DNA from 3 places in the Microbacterium sp. 22303 genome. Region 3 is predicted to be linked to each of the others. Evidence: predicted binding sites of a transcription regulator. Region 3 holds the regulator's gene; each other region holds the start of a gene.

Region 1 (6,867 bases), on a different contig from region 3:
CCGCCGGTGCTGCGCTCCGAGGCCACGGATCGCGTCATCGAGCAGCTCACCAACGTGCTCAGCCAGTTCAACGTGGACGCGAAGGTCACCGGCTTCTCGCGCGGTCCGACAGTGACCCAGTACGAGATCGAGGTAGGACACGGCGTCAAGGTCGAGAAGATCCTGCAGCTGAGCAACAACTTCGCCTACGCGGTCGCGTCGAACGACGTGCGGATCCTGTCGCCCATCCCCGGCAAGAGTGCGATCGGCATCGAGATCCCGAACGCCGACAAGGAGATGGTGGCGCTCGGAGACGTGCTGCGGTCGCCGGCCGCGCAGAAGAGCACGCATCCGATGACGATCGGCGTCGGAAAGGACGTGGGCGGCAGCATCGTCGTCGCCAACCTCGCCAAGATGCCGCATCTGCTCGTGGCCGGATCCACCGGATCCGGAAAGTCGAGCTTCATCAACTCGATGATCACGAGCCTGCTCATGCGCGCCCGCCCGGCCGACGTGCGCATGGTCCTGATCGATCCGAAGCGTGTGGAGCTCACCAGCTACGCCGGCGTCCCGCACCTCATCACGCCCATCATCACGAACCCCAAGAAGGCCGCAGAGGCGCTGCAGTGGGTCGTGAAGGAGATGGACATGCGGTACGACGACCTCGCGTCGTTCGGCTTCCGCCACATCGATGACTTCAACCGTGCCGTGCGCGCGGGCGAGGTCGTGGTGCCCCCGGGCAGCGAGCGCGTGCTCAAGCCTTACCCGTACCTGCTGGTCGTGGTCGACGAGCTCGCGGATCTGATGATGGTCGCACCGCGTGATGTGGAGGACTCGATCGTCCGCATCACCCAGCTCGCCCGCGCGAGCGGCATCCACCTGGTGCTCGCGACCCAGCGTCCGAGCGTCGACGTCGTCACCGGCCTCATCAAGGCCAACGTGCCGTCGCGCCTCGCGTTCGCCGTGACCAGCGTCACCGACAGCCGCGTGATCCTGGACAGCCCCGGTGCCGACAAGCTGATCGGCCAGGGCGACGCGCTGTTCTCGCCGATGGGCTCCTCCAAGCCTTTCCGGCTGCAGGGCGCCTGGGTCGACGAGAGCGAGATCGACGCGGTCGTCAAGCACGTCACGAGCCAGGCGCGTCCGGAGTACCGGCCCGACGTGGCCGAGGCCGTCGAGGGCAAGAAGAAGGAGGTCGATGAGGACATCGGCGACGACCTCGAACTTCTCCTCGCCGCCGCCGAGCTCATCGTCTCCTCGCAGTTCGGCTCGACGTCGATGCTGCAGCGCAAGCTGCGCGTCGGCTTCGCCAAGGCGGGGCGGCTCATGGACCTGCTCGAATCCCGTGAGATCGTCGGCCCTTCCGAGGGGTCCAAAGCCCGTGACGTCCTGGTCACCACCGAGCAGCTGCCCGGGGTGCTGGCCAAGCTGCGCGGCGAGGATCCGCCCTCCGCGCACCCCGCTCCGGCTGCCGCCGCGCCCATGCCTGCGGCTGGGGTGCCACCGCGTCCCGCCGCTCCGGCGCCCGCGGCGTCCTACGGCTCCGACGACCGCTACGGCGAGGATCCGCTCGAGGCGCAGTACCGCGGGCTTCCTGAGGTCGAGGCGGAGACCGATGAGGACGCCTGGGGTCTGACGGGGCGCGACTGATGGCGATCCCGCGGCAGCTGCCGAACGCGATCACCGTCGCGCGCATCCCTCTCGCCGTCGTCTTCTTCGTGCTCCTGCTGCTCGGCGGGACGAATGGAATCACGCAGCCCGTGCTGCGGTGGGTCGCCGCGGGGCTGTTCATCCTGGCGATCTCGACCGACTGGGTGGACGGCTACCTCGCCCGCAGATACGACCTGGTCAGCGATTTCGGCAAGCTCTGGGATCCGATCGCCGACAAGCTGCTCACCGGAGCGGGCTTCATCGGACTCGCGATCCTCGGCGAGGTGTGGTGGTGGCTGGTGCTCGTCATCCTGGTGCGGGAGTGGGGCATCACCGTGCACCGCTTCATGATCGTCAAGGAGCACGTCGTCGCCGCCGCATGGATGGGCAAGATCAAGACGACGGTGCAGGCCGTCGCGCTGTCCTGGGCGCTGCTGCCGCTGCATGTCTGGATCGGACTGCCGGCGTGGTCGATCACGACCACCGTGCTGATGGTTGTCGCGCTGATCCTGACGATCCTGAGCGGCATCGACTACGTCGTGGCGCAGGTGCGCGGATCCCGCACGGACCGGGGCTCGGTGTCCTGATGTCCGATGCGACGGGTCGCGCCGCGGCCGCCGTGCTCGATGCGCTGCGTGAGCGCGGGATGACGCTGGCCGTCGCCGAGTCGCTCACCGGCGGGGCTCTGTCCGCGGCGCTCGTGGCGATCCCGGGAGCATCGGACGTGCTCAACGGGGCGGTCGTCGCCTACGCCACGCCGATCAAGTCCTCCGTGCTGGGAGTGGATCCGGTCCTGCTCGCCGCACACGGTCCCGTGGATCCGGAGGTGGCTCAGCAGATGGCGGCGGGCGTTCGCAGGGCACTGGCGGTGGACGGGCGCGCCGCGGACGTGGGCGTCTCGACGACCGGTGTCGCCGGGCCCACGTCGCAGGGCGGAAAGCAGGTCGGCACCGTGCACGTCGGGGTGAGTGTGGCGGAGCGCGCGACCAGCCGGGCGTTCAGCTTCGGGGGAGACCGATCCGCGATCCGCGCGGCCGCGGTTCAGGCGGCTCTGGTGCTGCTCCTCGAGGCGGTGACCGGGACGGGAATCGATGCCGCCGCGCCCGGTCGGGATGACCGGGAATAGAGTGCTTCTCGACGAAGTTGAGTCGAGTGTGCTCACATTCAACGCACAGAACGAAACAGTAGTGTCGAACCTGACAGGTCGGGTTAGACTGACCATCCGATCCGGCGCTTGGGGCCGGGCGATGGGGGAGAGGAGGTCCCGATGATTCTCGTACGACAGGAGATCGGTGACGTGCTGCGGGACTTCCGTCTGCAGAAGGGGCGCACGCTCCGCCAGGTCGCGGGCAAGGCGTCCGTCGCGCTCGGATACCTCAGCGAGGTCGAGCGCGGACAGAAGGAGGCCTCCAGCGAGATCCTCGCCTCGGTGGCCGAAGCGCTCGACGTGCCCATCTCCACCATCATGCGCGAGGTCGGCGACAGGATCGCCGAGCTCGAGGGCCTGCAGGTCATCCCCGACGTCGTCCCCGACGAACTGGTGGCCTCGGTCGAGTCCGAGCTGTCGCTGCGCTGACGGGATGCGACGCAGCGAGTTCCTCCGGGCGGTCGATGCCGAGTTCGGATCCCGTGGCGGCGCCCTCGTCGAGGACCTCGTGCTGAGGGCCGTCGGCGGTCGTACCGCCGCTCAGGCTCTGGAAGCCGGCGTCCCCCCGCGGGATGTGTGGCTGGCGCTGTGCGCGGAGATGGACGTCCCTGAATCGCGCCGATACGGCGCGGGTCGGCTCGAGCCCCGGCGGCGCTGACTCCGGTCGGATCCGGCCGCGTGGTGTTCGATCCATTCCTCGTTCTCCTCGGCGTGTCGTCGAAGACATGTTCGAGATGCGCGTATCGTCCTGCACAGATGATCTCGTGAGCAGGTTCTGCACGGTTCCCGCGGACTCCGACTGAATGTCGGTGGCTCCTCCTAGCGTGTTGGACATGACCACGAGGTCATACGCCTTGTCGGAGAGCTCGCCCCACCCGGGGCGGCCGCGACAGCCTACAGGCGGCAGTTCACGACACGAAGGAGCACCCCATGCCCTCTCCCGCAGACCGCGAGAAGTCCCTCGAGACCGCCCTCGCCCAGATCGACAAGCAGTTCGGAAAGGGCTCGGTCATGCGGCTGGGCAGCGATGAGCGCGCTCCCGTGGCGGTCATCCCCACCGGATCCATCGCGCTCGACGTCGCGCTCGGCGTCGGCGGACTGCCGAGGGGGCGCATCGTCGAGATCTACGGCCCGGAGTCCTCGGGTAAGACCACGCTGACCCTGCACGCGATCGCCAACGCCCAGCGTGCCGGCGGCATCGCCGCTTTCGTGGACGCGGAGCACGCCCTCGACCCCGAGTACGCCAAGAAGCTCGGCGTCGACATCGACGCGCTGCTCGTCTCCCAGCCCGACACCGGTGAGCAGGCGCTCGAGATCGCGGACATGCTGGTGCGCTCGGGGGCCATCGATCTCATCGTCATCGACTCCGTGGCCGCTCTCGTGCCGCGTGCGGAGATCGAGGGCGAGATGGGCGACTCGCACGTCGGCCTGCAGGCGCGACTGATGTCCCAGGCGCTGCGCAAGCTCACGGGTGGCCTGAACCAGACCAACACCACGATGATCTTCATCAACCAGCTGCGCGAGAAGATCGGCGTGTTCTTCGGCTCGCCGGAGACCACCGCGGGCGGCAAGGCGCTGAAGTTCTACGCATCGGTCCGTCTCGACATCCGCCGCATCGAGACGCTGAAGGACGGCACCGAGGCGGTCGGAAACCGCACCAGGGTCAAGGTCGTGAAGAACAAGATGGCCCCGCCGTTCAAGCAGGCCGAGTTCGACATCCTCTACGGCGTCGGCATCTCCCGCGAGGGCAGCCTGATCGACTTCGGCGTGGACCACGGCATCGTGAAGAAGTCCGGCGCCTGGTACACCTACGACGGCGACCAGCTCGGCCAGGGCAAGGAGAACGCTCGCAACTTCCTGCTCAAGAACCCCGACATCGCCGAGACGATCGAGACGCAGATCAAGCAGAAGCTGGGCATCGGTGGTGCAGCGGCCGCTGCTCCGACGGCGTCCGACGAGCTGGCGCAGCGGCGTCCGGCCTGACCGCGAAGCTCGGCGACCGGGGTGATCCGTGAGCGATGAGAGGGGCGGGGCATCGTCCGAGGACGAGCGCCTCGCCCCCGTGATCCCGTTGTTCGGTGGGCGCGGTGCGGGGGCCGACGGAGCACGCTCGCGCCCGGCGAGCTCGACACCCGCCACTCCGCCCACGGCGGCGGAGTGGCGGTCGACCTGGGCGGAGGAATCCGCGGCGGAGCGTCGGGGGCCCAGCTCCCGGCATCCGGCCGCCGCGGCTCTGGCTCCAGGAGAGGCGAGGGCGTCCGAGCGCGCGGCGTTCTCGCCCGACCGACGAGGATTGCGTGCCGTCGGTCGGCACAGCACGGGGGACGCTTCGACCCCGAACGATCCGATCCCCGACGCGAGTGAGCTGCTGGTGCGCAAGCTCCGCTCCAAGCAGCTCTCCAGCAGGGAAGCGCGAGACGTGCTACGAGAGAACGGCGTCCCGGCCGACGAGCGCGAGCTCCTGGTCGAGCAGTTCGAGCAGCGCGGGTATCTCGATGACGCGTCCCTGGCCGAGCTCCTCGTGACCTCGGGGTCTGAGCGCAAGGGACAGGGACGCGTGGCGATCGCTCGCACGCTCAGTCAGCGCGGCATTCCGAGGGAGATCGCCGACGAGGCGCTGTCCGTCCTGGACGACGATGACGCCGAGCGGGCGCTCGACTACGCGCGGTCAAAGGTGGCGGGGCTGCGTCGCTACGACGAGGAGACCGCCGTCCGCCGGCTCGTCGGGCAGCTGTCCCGTCGCGGGTACGGCGGGAGCGTGGCATTGACGGCGGCGCGCACGGCCTGGCGTGAGACGCAGCGCGGTTCGGGCGTCGGGCGGGTGCGGTTCGAAGAGAGCTGAGCCCGGCGGCCGAGCCCCGGGTACGGTGTCGACGCGGGAATCTCCGCGCCGAACGGCGGGGCTCGTTCCCGCCAGGCGAAAGTAGAATGGCAGGCACTATGACCATTCCCCTCTCAGAGCCCACGCTCATCGCGCCCTCCGCCGCGGCGCTCGATGAGGCCGGGCAGCGGCGCACCTATGAGGTGCGCACCTTCGGATGCCAGATGAACGTGCACGACTCCGAGCGTCTGTCGGGCTCGCTGGAGAGTGCCGGCTACGTCCGCGCCGCCGTCGACGACGAGGCGGACATCGTCATCATCAACACCTGCGCGGTGCGCGACAACGCCGCGGGCAAGCTCTATGGCACCCTGGGGCATCTGAAGAGCCGCAAGGACAAGCACGCCGGCATGCAGATCGCCGTCGGTGGCTGTCTGGCGCAGATGGACAAGCAGGCCGTGCTCGACAAGGCGCCCTGGGTCGACGTGGTCTTCGGCACCCACAACATGGGGTCCCTTCCGGGGCTGCTCGAGCGCGCTCGCCACAACGGCGAGGCCGAGCTCGAGATCCTCGAGGCGCTCGAGGTCTTCCCGTCCACGCTGCCGACCCGCCGTGATTCGGCGCACAGCGGCTGGGTGTCGATCTCGGTGGGGTGCAACAACACCTGCACCTTCTGCATCGTGCCCAGCCTGCGCGGCAAGGAGAAGGACCGCCGCCCCGGCGACATCCTCAACGAGATCCGCCTGCTCGTCGAGGACGGCGCGATCGAGATCACCCTACTCGGGCAGAACGTGAACTCCTACGGCGTCGAGTTCGGCGACCGCGAGGCGTTCGGCAAACTGCTGCGCGCTGCCGGCGAGATCGAGGGCCTGGAGCGGATCCGCTTCACCAGCCCGCACCCGGCCGCCTTCACCGACGACGTGATCGACGCGATGGCCGAGACGCCGAGCGTCATGCCGCAGCTGCACATGCCGCTGCAGTCCGGCAGTGACCGCATTCTGCGCGCGATGCGCCGTTCCTACCGCAGCGAGAAGTTCCTCGGCATCCTCGACCGCGTCCGCGCCAAGATCCCGAACGCGGCGATCACGACCGACATCATCGTCGGCTTCCCCGGCGAGACCGAGGAGGACTTCGAGGACACGATGCGCGTGGTCGAGCAGGCCCGCTTCGCGAGCGCGTTCACGTTCCAGTACTCGATCCGCGAGGGCACACCCGCCGCGACCATGGCGGACCAGGTCCCCAAGGAGGTCGTGCAGGCCCGCTACGAGCGGCT
Region 2 (6,867 bases), on a different contig from region 3:
TGTGCCGGGTCGGCGTGGCCTGCCAGGGATCCTCCGGCCAGGGGTGCTTCGGATAGCGCCCGCGCATCTCGGCGCGCACCTGGGCGTACGGACCCGACCAGAACGACGCGAGATCGTCGGTGACGGCCAGCGGGCGCCCGGCGGGGGAGAGCAGGTGGAAGAGCACGGGGACGCGCCCTCCGGCCAGCCGCGGAGTCTCGGCCCAGCCGAAGCACTCCTGCAGCTTCACCGCGACCACCGGGCGGGCCGTCGCGTCGTCATGGGGCGGATACTCGATCCGGATCCGGGATCCGCTCGGCACTTCCAGACGCTCCGGCGCGAGCGTGTCGAACTCCGCGGCGGCGGGCCACGGCAGCAGCCGGCGCAGCGCCGGGGCGAGGTCGATCCGCGCCGTCGGGGTTCCGGTCGCGAGAGCGTCGATCTCGGGGCCGAGCCAGTCGTCGAGCGCCGCGGTCAGTGCGTCGTCGGAGACGTCGGGCCATCCGGATCCGAGTGCGTGCTGCAACAGGGCCATCCGGCGGCGCAGCTGATCCGCGCCCTCGGTCCAGGTGAAGACGTCGAGGCCGTGCGTGCGCAGGGCGCGTCGCACCGCGTCATGGCCCTCCTGCGCGCTCGGCCGGATCGGCACGGATGAGCGCACGATCGCGCCCACCCGGCGTTCTCGCCGGGCGGCGACCTTGCCGTTCACGAACTGCGCCTCGACCCGGTCCGTGATCAGATGATCGGCGGCCCGCTCCACCTGCGTCTCTGTGATCGCGGCGGCGGCCCGGATCACGGCCCCTGATGCGCCCGCCACCCGCCCGGAGGCGCGCGCGACGTCGGCGACGGCGAGCCATTCCACGTCCGCGAGCGGCGGCCGTACGCCGGCACGGGTCCCGGAGGCCAGCAGGAACGTCGCCCCGTCCGCGGTGCGTTCGACCCGCCGCGCCACGCGCGCGGGGAACGCGAGGGCGATCACGAGTCCCGCCTCATCGACCCCGCCTTGGGCGGGCGGCTGCGGCGGCAGCGGCGACTGCGGTGATCGGGACGGGGGCGGGATGAAGCGCCGCAGCCGTTCGGCCTCCTGTGCCCAGCGGCGGGCGTCCGGTGCTCGGCCGTTCCGCAGGGCGACGATCGCGCCGGCGACGTCCGCATCGGGCACGCGCAGGTCCCCGCCGAGCAGGGCGACGACCTCTGCGGCCAGCCGGGCGCCCACGAGTCGGCTGCCCTCGATCAGAGCGCGGGCGAGGCGGGGGTCGACCGGGATCCGGGCCAGCACCCGTCCTTCGGCGGTCGCGCGGCCGTCGGCATCGGTCGCGCCGAGATCGTGCAGCACGCGCTGGGCCTCGGCGAGGGAGTCGGCGGGGAGTGGATCGATCAGCCGCAGCCCCGTGCCGCCCGGTGCGCCCCAGCAGGCCAGGAGCAGTGCGGCGTCGGCGAGGTCCGCGGTCGCGATCTCGGGCGCCAGCCGGGCCGGCGCTGCCGCGAAGGTGCGCTCGTCAAGGCAGCGGATGACCGTGCCAGGGCCCTGGCGTGTGGCGCGTCCAGCGCGCTGCACCGCGGAGGAGCGGGCGGCGCCGGCGGTCACCAGTCCGCTCATACCTCGTGCCGTGTCGCGCTGCGGGAACCGGGACAGGCCGCTGTCGACCACGAGGCGCACGCCCGGCACGGTGAGCGACGACTCGGCGAGCGAGGTGGTGACGATGATGCGCGGCGGGTCGGATGCGCGGCGCCCGCGGATCACCGCGTCCTGCTCCGCCGCCGGGATCTGCCCGTGCAGCTCGCGGACGTCGAACTCTCGGCCGTCGTCACGCAGGCGGCGTGCGATCTCGGCGACCTCGCGCGCCCCCGGTGCGAACACCAGTACGTCGGCCGAGGGGTCGTCGCGGGCGAGGTCCCGCGCGGCCGCGGCCGTGGTCCGCGCCACGTGGTCGAGGAAGCCCCAGGTGACGCCGCGCTCGTCCAGCCGCGGCGCGGGGCTCGGTGCCCAGCGCTCGGTGAGCGGATGCGCGGGGACCGTGTGCTCGACGACCGTGGCCGGCGCGCGATCGTCGCCGATGACCGCGGAGATCCGCTCGGCCTCGAGCGTCGCCGACATCGCGACGAGGGTCAGGTCGTCACGCAGTTCGCGCACCTCGCCGAGCAGTCCGATCAGGAGGTCCGTCTCGAGGGCGCGTTCATGCACCTCGTCGATGACGACCGCATCCACGCCGTCGAGGCCGGGATCGTCGAGCATGCGACGCAGCAGCACGCCCGCGGTCACGAATTCGACGCGGGTGTCGCGGCTCACGGCGCGTTCGCCTCGGACGGTGAAGCCGACCCTGGTGCCGAGCGGGGATCCGTCGAGCTGCGCGAGCCGGCGTGCGGCCGCACGGGCCGCGACGCGACGCGGCTGCGTGACGATCACACGGCCCGACGCGCGGGCGGCGAGCAGAGGAGGGATCAGCGTGGTCTTGCCGGTTCCGGGCGGCGCGCTGACGACGACCGCGGTTCCGGCGTCGAGCGCCGCGGCGACCTCGTCGAGCGCGGCGGCGAAGGATAGCCCCGTGCCGATCGAACGCAGGTCGAAGGGGGCGGAGGTCATTCGTCCAGTCTGCCGTGCCACGCGCGGCGCTCAGGCAGTGAGGTCGTACCGGGCCCTGCCACCCAGCCGAGGCGTGCGGGCGGGGTCGACGTGCGGCGGTGGGAGGAACCACACTCGGCTGTGTCTTCCATTCCCCTCGATCCGGATGTCCCAATCGTTGTCGTGGATCCGATGGTGGCAGCTTTCGCAGAGCAGGATCCCGTTGGCCAGGTCCGTCGGCCCGGCGTCGCGTTTCCACCAGCGGATGTGGTGCGCACGGGTCATGCTGGGCGGAAGCCCGCACATCGCGCAGCCGCCATCGCGCTCGGCGAGGGCGATGCGCTGAGCCCGGGTGAAGAAGCGCTGCTCGCGACCCCAGTCGAGCCGTTCCCCGTTGGTGTCGAGCACGCTCGGGATGACTCCGCCGCCGGCGGCCATCCGCCGGGCGGTGGCGACGCTGATCGGCAGGTCGGATCCGTCGATCGTCGCGTAGCCGGTGCCGTCGGTGAGATCGTTCAGGTCGACGCGCACCACGACGGTCGCGCCGGCCATGGCGGGCGCATCGTTCTCGCAGCCGAGAGCGTGCGCGCAGATCGCGCTGAGTGCGTCGGCGCGCAACATGGCCACGGTGCGGTGGCCGGCATCGGGTGAGTCAGGGGCGAGCGCGTTCCGCTGCGCGGCGAACAGCGCGGACACGTAGCCGTTCACTGCGGCGACGATCGGGGCGCCGGTGGCGGCGTCGAAGTCTCCGTCGAGGTGGATCCGCCCGTCGCGTTCGTAGATCGACAACGATCGGCCTTCACGGTGCTCCTGCTCCTTCGGGGCGACCCCGTCCGGATCCAGCCATGCCTCAGCTCGCGTCACCAGCCGGCGGACATCATCGAGCGACAGCCCCACGGCTCTCTCCACCAGCAGTTCCTCGGCTTCCGCGACCTGCGTGGCGCCGATCTTCAGACGCACTCGATCCAGCAGCGTGATGATCGCCGCGACCGCTTGCGCGCCCAGAGCGCCGGAGGAGAGCGCACGCTGCGCGGCCGGGTACTTGGCCGGAATCCGCTCGCCGACCAGGTTGGTGCGCGGGGCCGTCGCAACCCCGACCTTCACCAGCCGCGACGCATCCGAGTTCGTCGAGCCCGTCGTCGTCGCGATCATCTGCGCGGCGTTGCGGAATCCCTGTTCCTTCGCCAGAGAGTCCGCGCCGAGTTCCGTGCGGGATTCATGCGCGACGCAGGCGGCGATCTCGGCGAAGATCGCGTCTGCCCGTCGATGCAGCAGCCCGAGCACCTCCGTCACTGCGACGAGTTGGCGACGGTTCAGGCCGCCCGCATCGTCGGCATCCGCCCACTCTTCATCGAGTCGCTGCAGCGCCTCGTGCAAGGGGAGGAGGTGTTCGGTCATGCTCTGATTCTACGCCAACAACCCACGACATTCAAACATATCTACGAATGCTGTGGACAACTTCGTCAAGATTCAGGCTGTGTGGACCGATCGGAACAGTTTGTGAGATTCGAACATGTGCGCCCAGCATCCTGAGAGCGCTCGGCACAAAGCGCCCGTCCGCACGGCGGCTACGGAACGGTGCGGGAATGGGCCCGTGTCAGCGCTGGCGCAGCTTCTCTGCCAGCGTCGTCAGCGTGCGCAGTTCCTCGTCGTCCAGGGTCGACATGCGCTCGGCGATGGAACGGCCGTGCGCGGTGGCCAGCTGGCGGAAGGCGCGCCTTCCCGTCTCGGTCGCGTGCACGAGGGATCCGCGTCCGTCCTCCGGATCCGGGCACTTCTCGAGCAGTCCGCGGGCGACCATCCGGTCGACGAGGCGCGAGACGCTGGGCTGGCTGATCAGCATGTTCGCCGTGACCTCGCGCAGGCGTGCCGTGTGCGACGCGCAGCGGGTGACGGTGAGCAGCACGTCGTATTCGGCCGCCGAGAGCTCGGCGCCCTCGAAGTCGGTCGACATCTCGGTGAAGATCTCGTGCTGGGCGCGGAAGAGGGTCTCCCACGCGGCCAGGGCCAGCTTCCGGTCGCTCATCGCCTCAGGATATCCGCCGGTGGGGACGTCCGGCGCGAGCGCAGTAAAGGCCGGTCGGAGAGGCTTCCGACCGGCCTTTGTCCCTTGCACCAAGAGTGTCCTGCAATCACATGCGATGAGAGCCACAGCAAACTTTCACCGTGCGATCACTGTATAACGGCGGGGTAACGAATGCAACGGTTTGGTCACGGTCTGGGCAGATTCATAAAGTGACTGCTCGACCCGAGTCGACGGAGCCCGTGCTCGAGCCGTCGGCGCTCGCCGAGCCCGACGTGCTGTCCGCGGGGCGGCGCGCCGATATCGTTCGAGCGCGGTTCAGGCCGCATACCAGCAGCAGCCGGGCCGTGCCTGCTCGTCAACGGGTGGTGCTTCCCTGCGGCCGATGAAGCCGGCGTGTCGATGGGCGCCGGTAGCGTGGTTCGGTGCGTATCGGCGACATCGACATCGAGCCCCTCTTCGACGGCACCGGGCAGGAGGACGCGAGCGAGATCATCTCTCGCTTCGGCATTCCCGATGCCTGGCGCTGTCACCCGGAATCGTTCGGGTCCGATGGACATTGGGAGTTTCCCGTCGGAGGTTTCCTGGTCCGCACCGGTGATCGCGTCGTGCTCGTGGACGCCGGAGTGGGCCCCGTCGACGCGGACGGCTATCGTGGCGGCGATCTGCTCGTCCAGCTCCGCAGTCACGGGGTCGCGCCGGCCGACGTCACCGACGTCCTCTTCACCCACCTGCACTTCGATCACATCGGCTGGGCCACCGTCGAGGACCGGGTGGCATTCGTGAACGCGACCTATCGCGCGCACGCCGCCGACTGGGAGCATTTCGTCGCAGGTGCGCACGCGGTCGGCGCAGCCGCACAGAAACTGACGCCGCTCGGGAAGCAGCTCGAGCTCTTCGACGGCGACCATGTCGTTGCTCCCGGCATCGATGCCCGCTGGGCCGCCGGGCACACGCCAGGCACCACGGTCTTCGTGCTCTCGTCCGGTTCCGAGCGGGCGGTGCTGCTCGGCGACGTGGTCCATTCGCCGGTGCAGTTCGGCGAACCCGACTGGACCGTCGTCTGGGATGTCGACCCTCAGGCGGCCTCCGCGGTCCGCAATCGCTTCGCCGACGACGCCGCCGTCACCGGCGATCTGCTCGTCGCGGCGCACCTTCCCGGGATGCGCTTCGGACGCATCGTGGTGACAGACGGCGCGCGGCGGTTCGTCGCGATCTGACTGCATGGCGGACTGTCTTGCGTGCCAGGGCATCTCGTTGTCATGGCAGGCCACGGAGACGGATAGCGGATGCAGGAGAAGTCCGCGTCGGGTTCCGCCATGGAGATGGCTCCGACGACACGCCCGCACCTATGCCAAGGCCTCCGCGAACGACTTCTGGTCCGCAGAATGTCCGGTTCGACCAGATCCCGCGTCCCGTCACCGTCTCTGGCTGCGGTTGATCACTCGACGGGTGATGCCGATGGTCGCGGTGCCGACGAAGAGGACGATGCCGACGATGGCAAGCCACAGGAGCCCCTTGAACGCGAACCCGACGATTGCGACGATCGCCCAGATCACGGCGAGGAGGATGATGACGGTCATATGCTCTGCCTCATTTCCAGGAGAGGACAGGCGAACGGATCGTGCTCCCCGAGGCCCACCCGGTTGATGTAACGCAGGACGATCCCGTAGGAGGCCCAGAGTCCCGTCTGCACGTACGGGACGTCGTGGCCGCGGCAGTACGCGGCGATGATCGGCGCGGCATGCTTCAGATAGGGCCGGGCCATCGAGGGGAACAGGTGGTGCTCGATCTGATAGTTCAGCCCGCCCATCGCGACATCGACGAACCAGTTCCCGCGGATGTCCCGACTCATCATCACCTGACGACGGAGGAAGTCGAGACGCATGTCATGCGGCACGAGCGGCATGCCCTTGTGGTTCGGGGCGAACGAGACGCCCATGTAGAACCCGAACACTCCGAGTTGCACGGCGAGGAACACGGCGCCCTTGTCCGGAGAGAGCACGAGGAAGACGAGCGCGAGGTATCCCAGGATCCGGATCAACAGAAGGGCGATCTCGACCGGGCGCCGCGCGAGCGGTTCCCGATGGAAGACGCGGTACACGCTCGAGGCATGCAAGGACACCCCTTCGAGCAGCAGGACGGGGTAGAAGAACACACCCTGGTGGGAGATGACCCAGCGCGCGAACGGCGGCCGCTCCCTCGCGGCCTGTTCCGGGGTGAAGGCGATCACGGGAAGATCGATGTCGGGGTCGGATCCGATCATGTTCGGGTTGGCGTGGTGCCGGGTGTGCTTGTGCTG
Region 3 (6,867 bases):
GGCGCGATCCCCGCTCGTTTCGAAGACCTTCGGTCCGCCGACGGCACGATCGGCCTGCCGGCGTACTTCACCATCGCCCGCGGCGAGGGAGAGCGTGCGCCGCTCGAGATGACCAAGTGGTTCGACACGAACTACCACTACCTCGTACCCGAGATCGGACCGGACACCGCCTTCTCGCTCTCCAGCGACCGCATCGTGCGTCAGGTGCAGGAAGCGGCGCAGGCCGGCTTCCGCACCCGCCCCGTGATCGTCGGCCCCGTCACCTTCCTCGCGCTCGCCAAGGCGGCTGACGAGGCCCCGGAGGGCTTCGACCCGCTGTCCCGCCTGGACGACCTGGTCCCGGTCTACGCCGAGCTGCTCGGTGCGCTCAAGGCCGCCGGTGCCGAGTGGGTGCAGCTGGACGAGCCCGCCCTGGTGAGCGAGTCGCTGCCGTCGTCCGTCGCCGAACTCGGCGCCGCCGCCTCGCGCGCCTACGCGGTTCTCGGCGGCCTCGTCGAGCGTCCGGCGATCTTCGTCGCCGCGCCCTACGCCGCGCTCGACGCGAACCTCGCCGTCCTCGCCGCGGCTCCGATCGAGGCCATCGGTCTCGACCTCGTGCGCGGCACCGTGCCCGCCGCTGTTCCGGGACTCGCCGACAAGGTTCTGGTCGGAGGCGTGATCGACGGGCACAACATCTGGCGGGGCGACCTGGCCGCAGCCTTCGACACGCTCGAGGCACTGCGCGACCTCGGTGCGGCTGGTGTGTCCGCGTCGACCTCCACGTCGCTGCAGCACGTGCCGCACGACGTCGAGGACGAGTCGAAGCTCGACGCCCGCCTGGTGAACTGGCTCGCCTTCGCCGACCAGAAGGTCGCGCAGGTCACCACCCTCGCGAAGGGACTCTCCGAGGGTCGCGCCGCGATCGCCGTGGAGCTCGACGCCGCCTCCGCCGCTCTGACCGACCGGCTCGGCGCGCCCGGCGTGCGCGTGGACGCCGTCCGTGCCCGCACCGCCGCACTGACCGCCACGGACTTCGACCGCGGCGACTACGACGCCCGGGTGGCTGCGCAGTCCATCGCGCTCGATCTGCCCGCGCTTCCGCTCACCACGATCGGGTCCTTCCCGCAGACCGGCGAGATCCGCCGCGCCCGCGCGCAGTTCACCAAGGGCGAGATCACGGCGGATGAGTACGACGGCTTCCTCCGCGAGGAGATCGGCCGCGTCGTGACGCTGCAGGAGGAACTGGGCCTGGACGTGCTCGTGCACGGCGAGCCCGAGCGCAACGACATGGTGCAGTACTTCGCCGAGAACCTCGACGGCTTCGACGTCACCGAGAACGGCTGGGTGCAGTCCTACGGATCCCGTGCCACCCGCCCGTCGATCCTCTGGGGCGATGTCTCGCGGCCGGCCCCGATCACGGTCGAGTGGTCGCAGTACGCGCAGTCGCTCACGGCGAAGCCCATGAAGGGGATGCTGACGGGTCCGGTGACGATCCTGGCCTGGTCGTTCGTCCGCGACGACCAGCCGCTCGCCGAGACCGCCAACCAGGTGGCTCTTGCGCTGCGCGACGAGATCGCGGACCTGGAGGCCGCCGGCATCGGCGTCATCCAGGTCGACGAGCCGGCGCTGCGCGAGCTCCTGCCTCTCAAGCAGGCCGACCAGCCCGCGTACCTGGACTGGTCCGTCGCCTCCTTCCGCCTCTCCACCGCGGGCGCCGAGACGGCCACGCAGGTGCACACCCACCTCTGCTACTCGGAGTTCGGCGTCGTCATCGACGCGATCAAGGCGCTGGACGCCGACGTGACCTCGATCGAGGCCGCGCGCAGCCGCATGGAGGTCGTCACCGACATCGCTGCGTCGGGCTTCGACCACGGCATCGGACCGGGCGTCTACGACATCCACTCGCCGCGCATCCCCGACGCGTCCGAGGTGGAGACGCTCCTGCGCCGTGCCGTCGAGGAGATCCCCACGCGGCAGCTCTGGGTCAACCCGGACTGCGGTCTGAAGACCCGCGGCTACGAGGAGACCAACGCCTCGCTGCGCAACATCGTCGAGGCCACCCGCCGCGTCCGCGAGGACGTGTCGGTCGCGGTCTGACCTTCCCGCACCGGGCGTCTTCATCGAGGCCCCCTCGCAGCACCGAGGCCCCCTCCCAGATACGGATCTGAGAGGGGGCCTCGGTACGCAGAGGGGGCTTCGACGTGGAAGGGGCGGGAATCAGACCGCGCGCAGCACCGCCACGACCTTGCCGAGCACCGTCGCATCGTCGCCGAGGATCGGTTCGAATGCGCTGTTGCGGGGGAGCAGCCACACGTGGCCGTCGCGACGGCGGAACGTCTTCACCGTGGCTTCGCCGTCGAGCATCGCGGCGACGATCTCGCCGTTCTCCGCCGTGCCCTGAGAGCGCACGACGACCCAGTCGCCGTCGCAGATGGCCGCGTCGATCATCGACTCGCCAGAGACCTTCAGCATGAACAGATCGCCCTTGCCGACGAGCTGACGGGGGAGCGGGAAGATCTCCTCGACCTGCTGCTCGGCGGTGATCGGCACACCGGCGGCGATCCGGCCCACGAGGGGCACGAGTGCCGCGTCGCCGACGGACGGGGCCGTATCGGCGGGATTCTCGGTGGATGTGCCGGGAAGGTCGATCAGGACCTCCATGGCCCGGGTCTTGCCGGCATCGCGACGCAGATAGCCGCTGAGCTCGAGCTGGCCGAGCTGATGCGTCACGCTGCTGAGGGACTTGAGGCCGACGGCGTCGCCGATCTCGCGCATGCTCGGCGGGTAGCCGTGCCGCGCGATCGAGGTCTGGATGACCTCGAGGATCGCCATCTGCTTCGCACTGAGGCTCTTGCGGCGCCGTGTCCGCGGGGCCTCGGGGCCGGGGGCCGCACCGTCGCTCATGCCATCTCCTTCGTGTGCGTCGTGCCCTCGCGGATCGGTGGGATCGGCATGGATTCGCGGGCGGCGATTCGAATGTCGGTGGTCCGTGATGGGGTCTTCGTATCGAAACCGTATCCGAGATCGGGCCGGAATCGATAGATCTGTTCGAGCGTGTCGGCAAGTCTTCGGAACTGATATTCGAAGAAGGCTTGACAGATGTTCGAACTCGAAAGTAGTTTCGGTACGTAGGTTCGCCTCTCCAGAGGCCCGGATTCGAAGATTCTCATCAGAGGATGCGGATCCGGGGAGAGGCGGACCGACACAGACACTGAGGAGAAGCACCATGAGCAGCATCACCTTCGCCGGTCAGGTACCCGCCACGCGACTGCGGATCACCGCACGCGGCCGGCGCGTGCTCGCGGCGCTGGTCGCGCTCCCGGTGTCCGGAACGATCGCGTTCGCGGCGCTGAGCAGCGGATCCGCGCTCGCCTCCGGGGAGCAGACGACGGGCAACACCTTCGCGACCGTCACGGTGCAGCCCGGCGACACCCTGTGGTCGATCGCGGGCGAGATCGCGCCGAATGCCGACCCGCGCGACGTGGTCGCCGAGATCTCGAAGCTGAACCTCGTCGACGGAGGTGTGATCGAGGTCGGACAACACCTGGCGATCCCGGCACGGTACGGATCGACCGGGCGCTGATCCCGTACTTCGGCGTCGCTCAGCAACCGTACTTCGGCGTCGCTCAGCAACCGCGGTCATCTGTGCCACGCACCACAGCGCGGCCGCCTAGCATGGCAGGGTGACTGTCTCGCTCGACGACTTACCCCTTCGCGACGATCTCCGTGGGCTGCGGCCCTACGGCGCCCCGCAGGCTCCGCTGCCCGTGGCGCTGAACGTGAACGAGAACACGCATCCGGTGCCGGAGCAGGTCGCGAGCGACATCCTCGACGACATCGCCGTGGCGCTGCGTGACGTCAACCGCTATCCGGATCGTGAGTTCACAGAGCTCCGTGAGGCGTTCGCCGGCTACCTCGGCCATGACCTCACCGCCGCGAACATCTGGGCCGGTAACGGCTCGAACGAGGTGCTGCAGCACATCCTGCAGGCGTTCGCCGGTCCCGGTCGCACCGTGTTCGGGTTCGCCCCGACCTATTCCATGTACCCGCTGCTCACTCAGGGCACGGGGGCTTTCTGGATCGCCGGTACCCGCCACCCCGACTACGAGCTCACCGTCGACGAGGCGGTGGCACAGGTCAGGGAGCACGACCCCGACGTCATCCTGCTGTGCGCGCCGAACAACCCCACCGGCACTCCGCTCCGGCTCGACGTGATCGAGGCGGTGTACGAGGCGGCGCGCGGCATCGTGATCGTGGACGAGGCCTACCAGGAGTTCGCCCCGAAGGATTCGCCGTCGGCGCTGACGCTGCTGCAGGGACGTCCGCGGCTCGCCGTCTCCCGCACCATGAGCAAGGCCTTCGCCTTCGCCGGAGCGCGGGTCGGCTACCTCGCGGCGGATCCGGCATTCATCGACGCACTGCGTCTCGTGCGCCTGCCGTACCACCTGAGTGCCCTCACCCAGGCGGCGGCGGTCGCGGCCCTGCGCAATGCGCCGATCATGCTCGCGATGGTCGACGAGATCGTCGCGCAGCGCGATCGGATCTCGGCCACGCTCGAGGCCCTCGGCTACACGCCGCACCCGTCCTGGTCGAACTTCGTGCTGTTCGGCGGCGTCGCGGACCCGGCGGCAACGTGGCGCGCTCTGTATGACAAGGGCGTGCTGATCCGCGATGTCGGCATCCCGAACCACCTGCGCGTCACGGCCGGCACCGAGGCCGAGACCACCGCATTCCTGGACGCCCTCGCCTCGATAGGATCGGCCTCATGACCGCTGAGACCCCTGCTGCGGCCCGGACCGCGCGTCGCACCCGCTCCACGTCCGAGTCGACGATCGAGCTCGAGCTCAACCTCGACGGCACGGGTCAGAGCCACATCGACACCTCGGTCCCGTTCTTCGACCACCTGCTGACGGCGTTCGCCAAGCACTCGCTGACGGATCTGACTGTGCGCGCCTCGGGCGACATCCACATCGATGCGCACCACACGGTGGAGGACGTCGCGATCGTGCTCGGTCAGGCGATCCGCGAGGCGCTGGGCGACAAGAGCGGCATCTCCCGCTATGGTGACGCTCTCGTGCCCCTCGACGAAGCGCTCGTGCAGGCGGTCGTCGACATCTCGGGTCGGCCCTATCTCGTTCACGAGGGCGAGCCGGCGGGCTACGAGCACCACCTGATCGGCGGCCACTTCACGGGATCCCTCGTCCGTCACGTCTTCGAAGCGATCGCGTACAACGCGGCGCTCACCGTGCACGTGCGCGTGATCAGCGGTCGCGACCCGCACCACATCGCCGAAGCCGAGTTCAAGGCGTTCGCGCGCGCGTTCCGTCAGGCCAAGTCGCTGGACCCGCTGGTGCTCGGCGTGCCCTCCACCAAGGGCGCGTTGTGACCGCCCAGGCAGAGGGTCGCCGTCCGACCGTCGCGGTCTTCGACTACGGATCCGGCAATGTGCACTCCGCCGTGAAGGCGCTGATCCGCGCCGGCGCGGACGCGGAGCTCACCGGCGATCGCACCGCGGCGCTCGAGGCCGACGGGCTCGTCGTCCCGGGCGTCGGCGCGTTCGCGGCCGTCCGCGAGGCGCTGGCCGCGCACGGCGGTGACGAGATCATCGAACGGCGCCTGGCCGGCGGTCGTCCTGTTCTGGGCATCTGCGTGGGCATGCAGGTGCTGTTCGCCGGCGGTGTCGAGCGCGGCGCCGAGGTCGACGGCCTCGGGGAGTGGCCCGGCATCGTCACCGAGCTGGACGCGCCGGTGCTGCCGCACATGGGCTGGAACACCGTGGAGCCCGACCCGGACAGCGTCCTGTTCCGGGGGATCGAGCACGAACGCTTCTACTTCGTGCACTCGTTCGCCGCGCAGACGTGGGAGCTCGACGTCATGCCGCCGTTCCCGCAGCCGCGGCTCACCTGGGCCGAGCATGGCTCGCGATTCCTCGCCGCGGTCGAGAACGGACCGCTGTCCGCGACCCAGTTCCACCCGGAGAAGTCCGGCGAGGCCGGCATCCAGCTGCTGCGCAACTGGATCTCCACGCTCTGACCCCCTCCTCGGAGTGTGACGGCGGGGGATTGGTGCCCCGCACGCACCCGGACTACTCTCTTCTCGTGCCGCGCCCGAAGAGCGCAGCGCACCGTGACCCGAAGGACGACATGAACGAGTTCGCGCAGTCCCCCTCCCTGACCCTGCTCCCGGCGGTGGACGTCGCCGGCGGCCAGGCCGTGCGCCTGACGCAGGGCGAGGCCGGAAGCGAGACCAACTACGGCGATCCGCTCGATGCCGCCGCCGAGTGGGTGGACCAGGGCGCCGAGTGGATCCACCTCGTCGACCTCGATGCCGCGTTCGGCCGCGGCAGCAACACGGCGATCCTGCGCCGCGTGATCAAGCAGTTCCGCAGCGTCAACGTGGAGCTCTCCGGCGGGATCCGCGACGACGCGAGCCTCGAGGCGGCGCTGGAGTCGGGCGCGTCACGTATCAATCTCGGCACCGCGGCGCTGGAGAACCCCGAGTGGGCCGCCGACGTCATCGCGCGCTATGGTGATGCCGTGGCAGTGGGCCTGGACGTGCGCGGCACGACACTTGCCGCCCGTGGCTGGACCAAGGAGGGCGGAGACCTCTGGACGGTGCTCGACCGCCTCGAGGACGCCGGCTGCAGCCGCTACGTCGTCACCGACGTCACCAAGGACGGCACGCTCAAGGGGCCGAACCTCGACCTGCTCCGCGAGATCACCGCGCGCACCCCGAAGCCCGTGGTGGCATCCGGCGGTATCGCGAACCTCGATGACATCGCCGCGCTCCGCGAGCTCGTGCCGCTCGGCGTCGAGGGCGCGATCGTCGGCAAGGCGCTGTACGCCGGCGCGTTCACCCTGGCCGAGGCGCTGGATGTCGCCGGATCCT

Evidence for each region. Region 3 encodes LexA, which represses DNA repair genes until DNA is damaged. Its sites were predicted from a motif close to TCGAACANNTGTTCGA; they were not measured.
Region 1: recA (recombinase RecA) is a predicted target of LexA. The motif match lies at 3,494-3,509, and genes of this name have one in related genera.
Region 2: ACTJI8_RS19385 (DUF222 domain-containing protein) is a predicted target of LexA. The motif match lies at 3,972-3,987, and genes of this name have one in related genera.

Annotation. Positions count from the first base shown of each region.
Region 1 covers NZ_JBQEOQ010000001.1:828,589-835,455, reverse strand. The annotation lists gene ACTJI8_RS04040 (DNA translocase FtsK) at 1-1,629, shown strand, start outside; gene pgsA (CDP-diacylglycerol--glycerol-3-phosphate 3-phosphatidyltransferase) at 1,629-2,216, shown strand; gene ACTJI8_RS04030 (CinA family protein) at 2,216-2,755, shown strand; gene ACTJI8_RS04025 (helix-turn-helix domain-containing protein) at 2,897-3,205, shown strand; gene ACTJI8_RS04020 (DUF3046 domain-containing protein) at 3,210-3,434, shown strand; gene recA (recombinase RecA) at 3,707-4,759, shown strand; gene ACTJI8_RS04010 (regulatory protein RecX) at 4,788-5,618, shown strand; gene miaB (tRNA (N6-isopentenyl adenosine(37)-C2)-methylthiotransferase MiaB) at 5,717-6,867, shown strand, end outside.
Region 2 covers NZ_JBQEOQ010000008.1:145,098-151,964, forward strand. The annotation lists gene hrpB (ATP-dependent helicase HrpB) at 1-2,563, opposite strand, end outside; gene ACTJI8_RS19385 (DUF222 domain-containing protein) at 2,594-3,940, opposite strand; gene ACTJI8_RS19390 (MarR family winged helix-turn-helix transcriptional regulator) at 4,140-4,568, opposite strand; gene ACTJI8_RS19395 (MBL fold metallo-hydrolase) at 4,991-5,785, shown strand; gene ACTJI8_RS19400 (hypothetical protein) at 5,984-6,148, opposite strand; gene ACTJI8_RS19405 (fatty acid desaturase family protein) at 6,145-6,867, opposite strand, start outside.
Region 3 covers NZ_JBQEOQ010000006.1:33,839-40,705, reverse strand. The annotation lists gene metE (5-methyltetrahydropteroyltriglutamate--homocysteine S-methyltransferase) at 1-2,076, shown strand, start outside; gene lexA (transcriptional repressor LexA) at 2,197-2,883, opposite strand; gene ACTJI8_RS16260 (hypothetical protein) at 2,880-3,149, opposite strand; gene ACTJI8_RS16255 (LysM peptidoglycan-binding domain-containing protein) at 3,206-3,562, shown strand; gene ACTJI8_RS16250 (histidinol-phosphate transaminase) at 3,663-4,748, shown strand; gene hisB (imidazoleglycerol-phosphate dehydratase HisB) at 4,745-5,365, shown strand; gene hisH (imidazole glycerol phosphate synthase subunit HisH) at 5,362-6,012, shown strand; gene priA (bifunctional 1-(5-phosphoribosyl)-5-((5-phosphoribosylamino)methylideneamino)imidazole-4-carboxamide isomerase/phosphoribosylanthranilate isomerase PriA) at 6,123-6,867, shown strand, end outside; gene ACTJI8_RS16230 (SseB family protein) at 6,853-6,867, shown strand, end outside.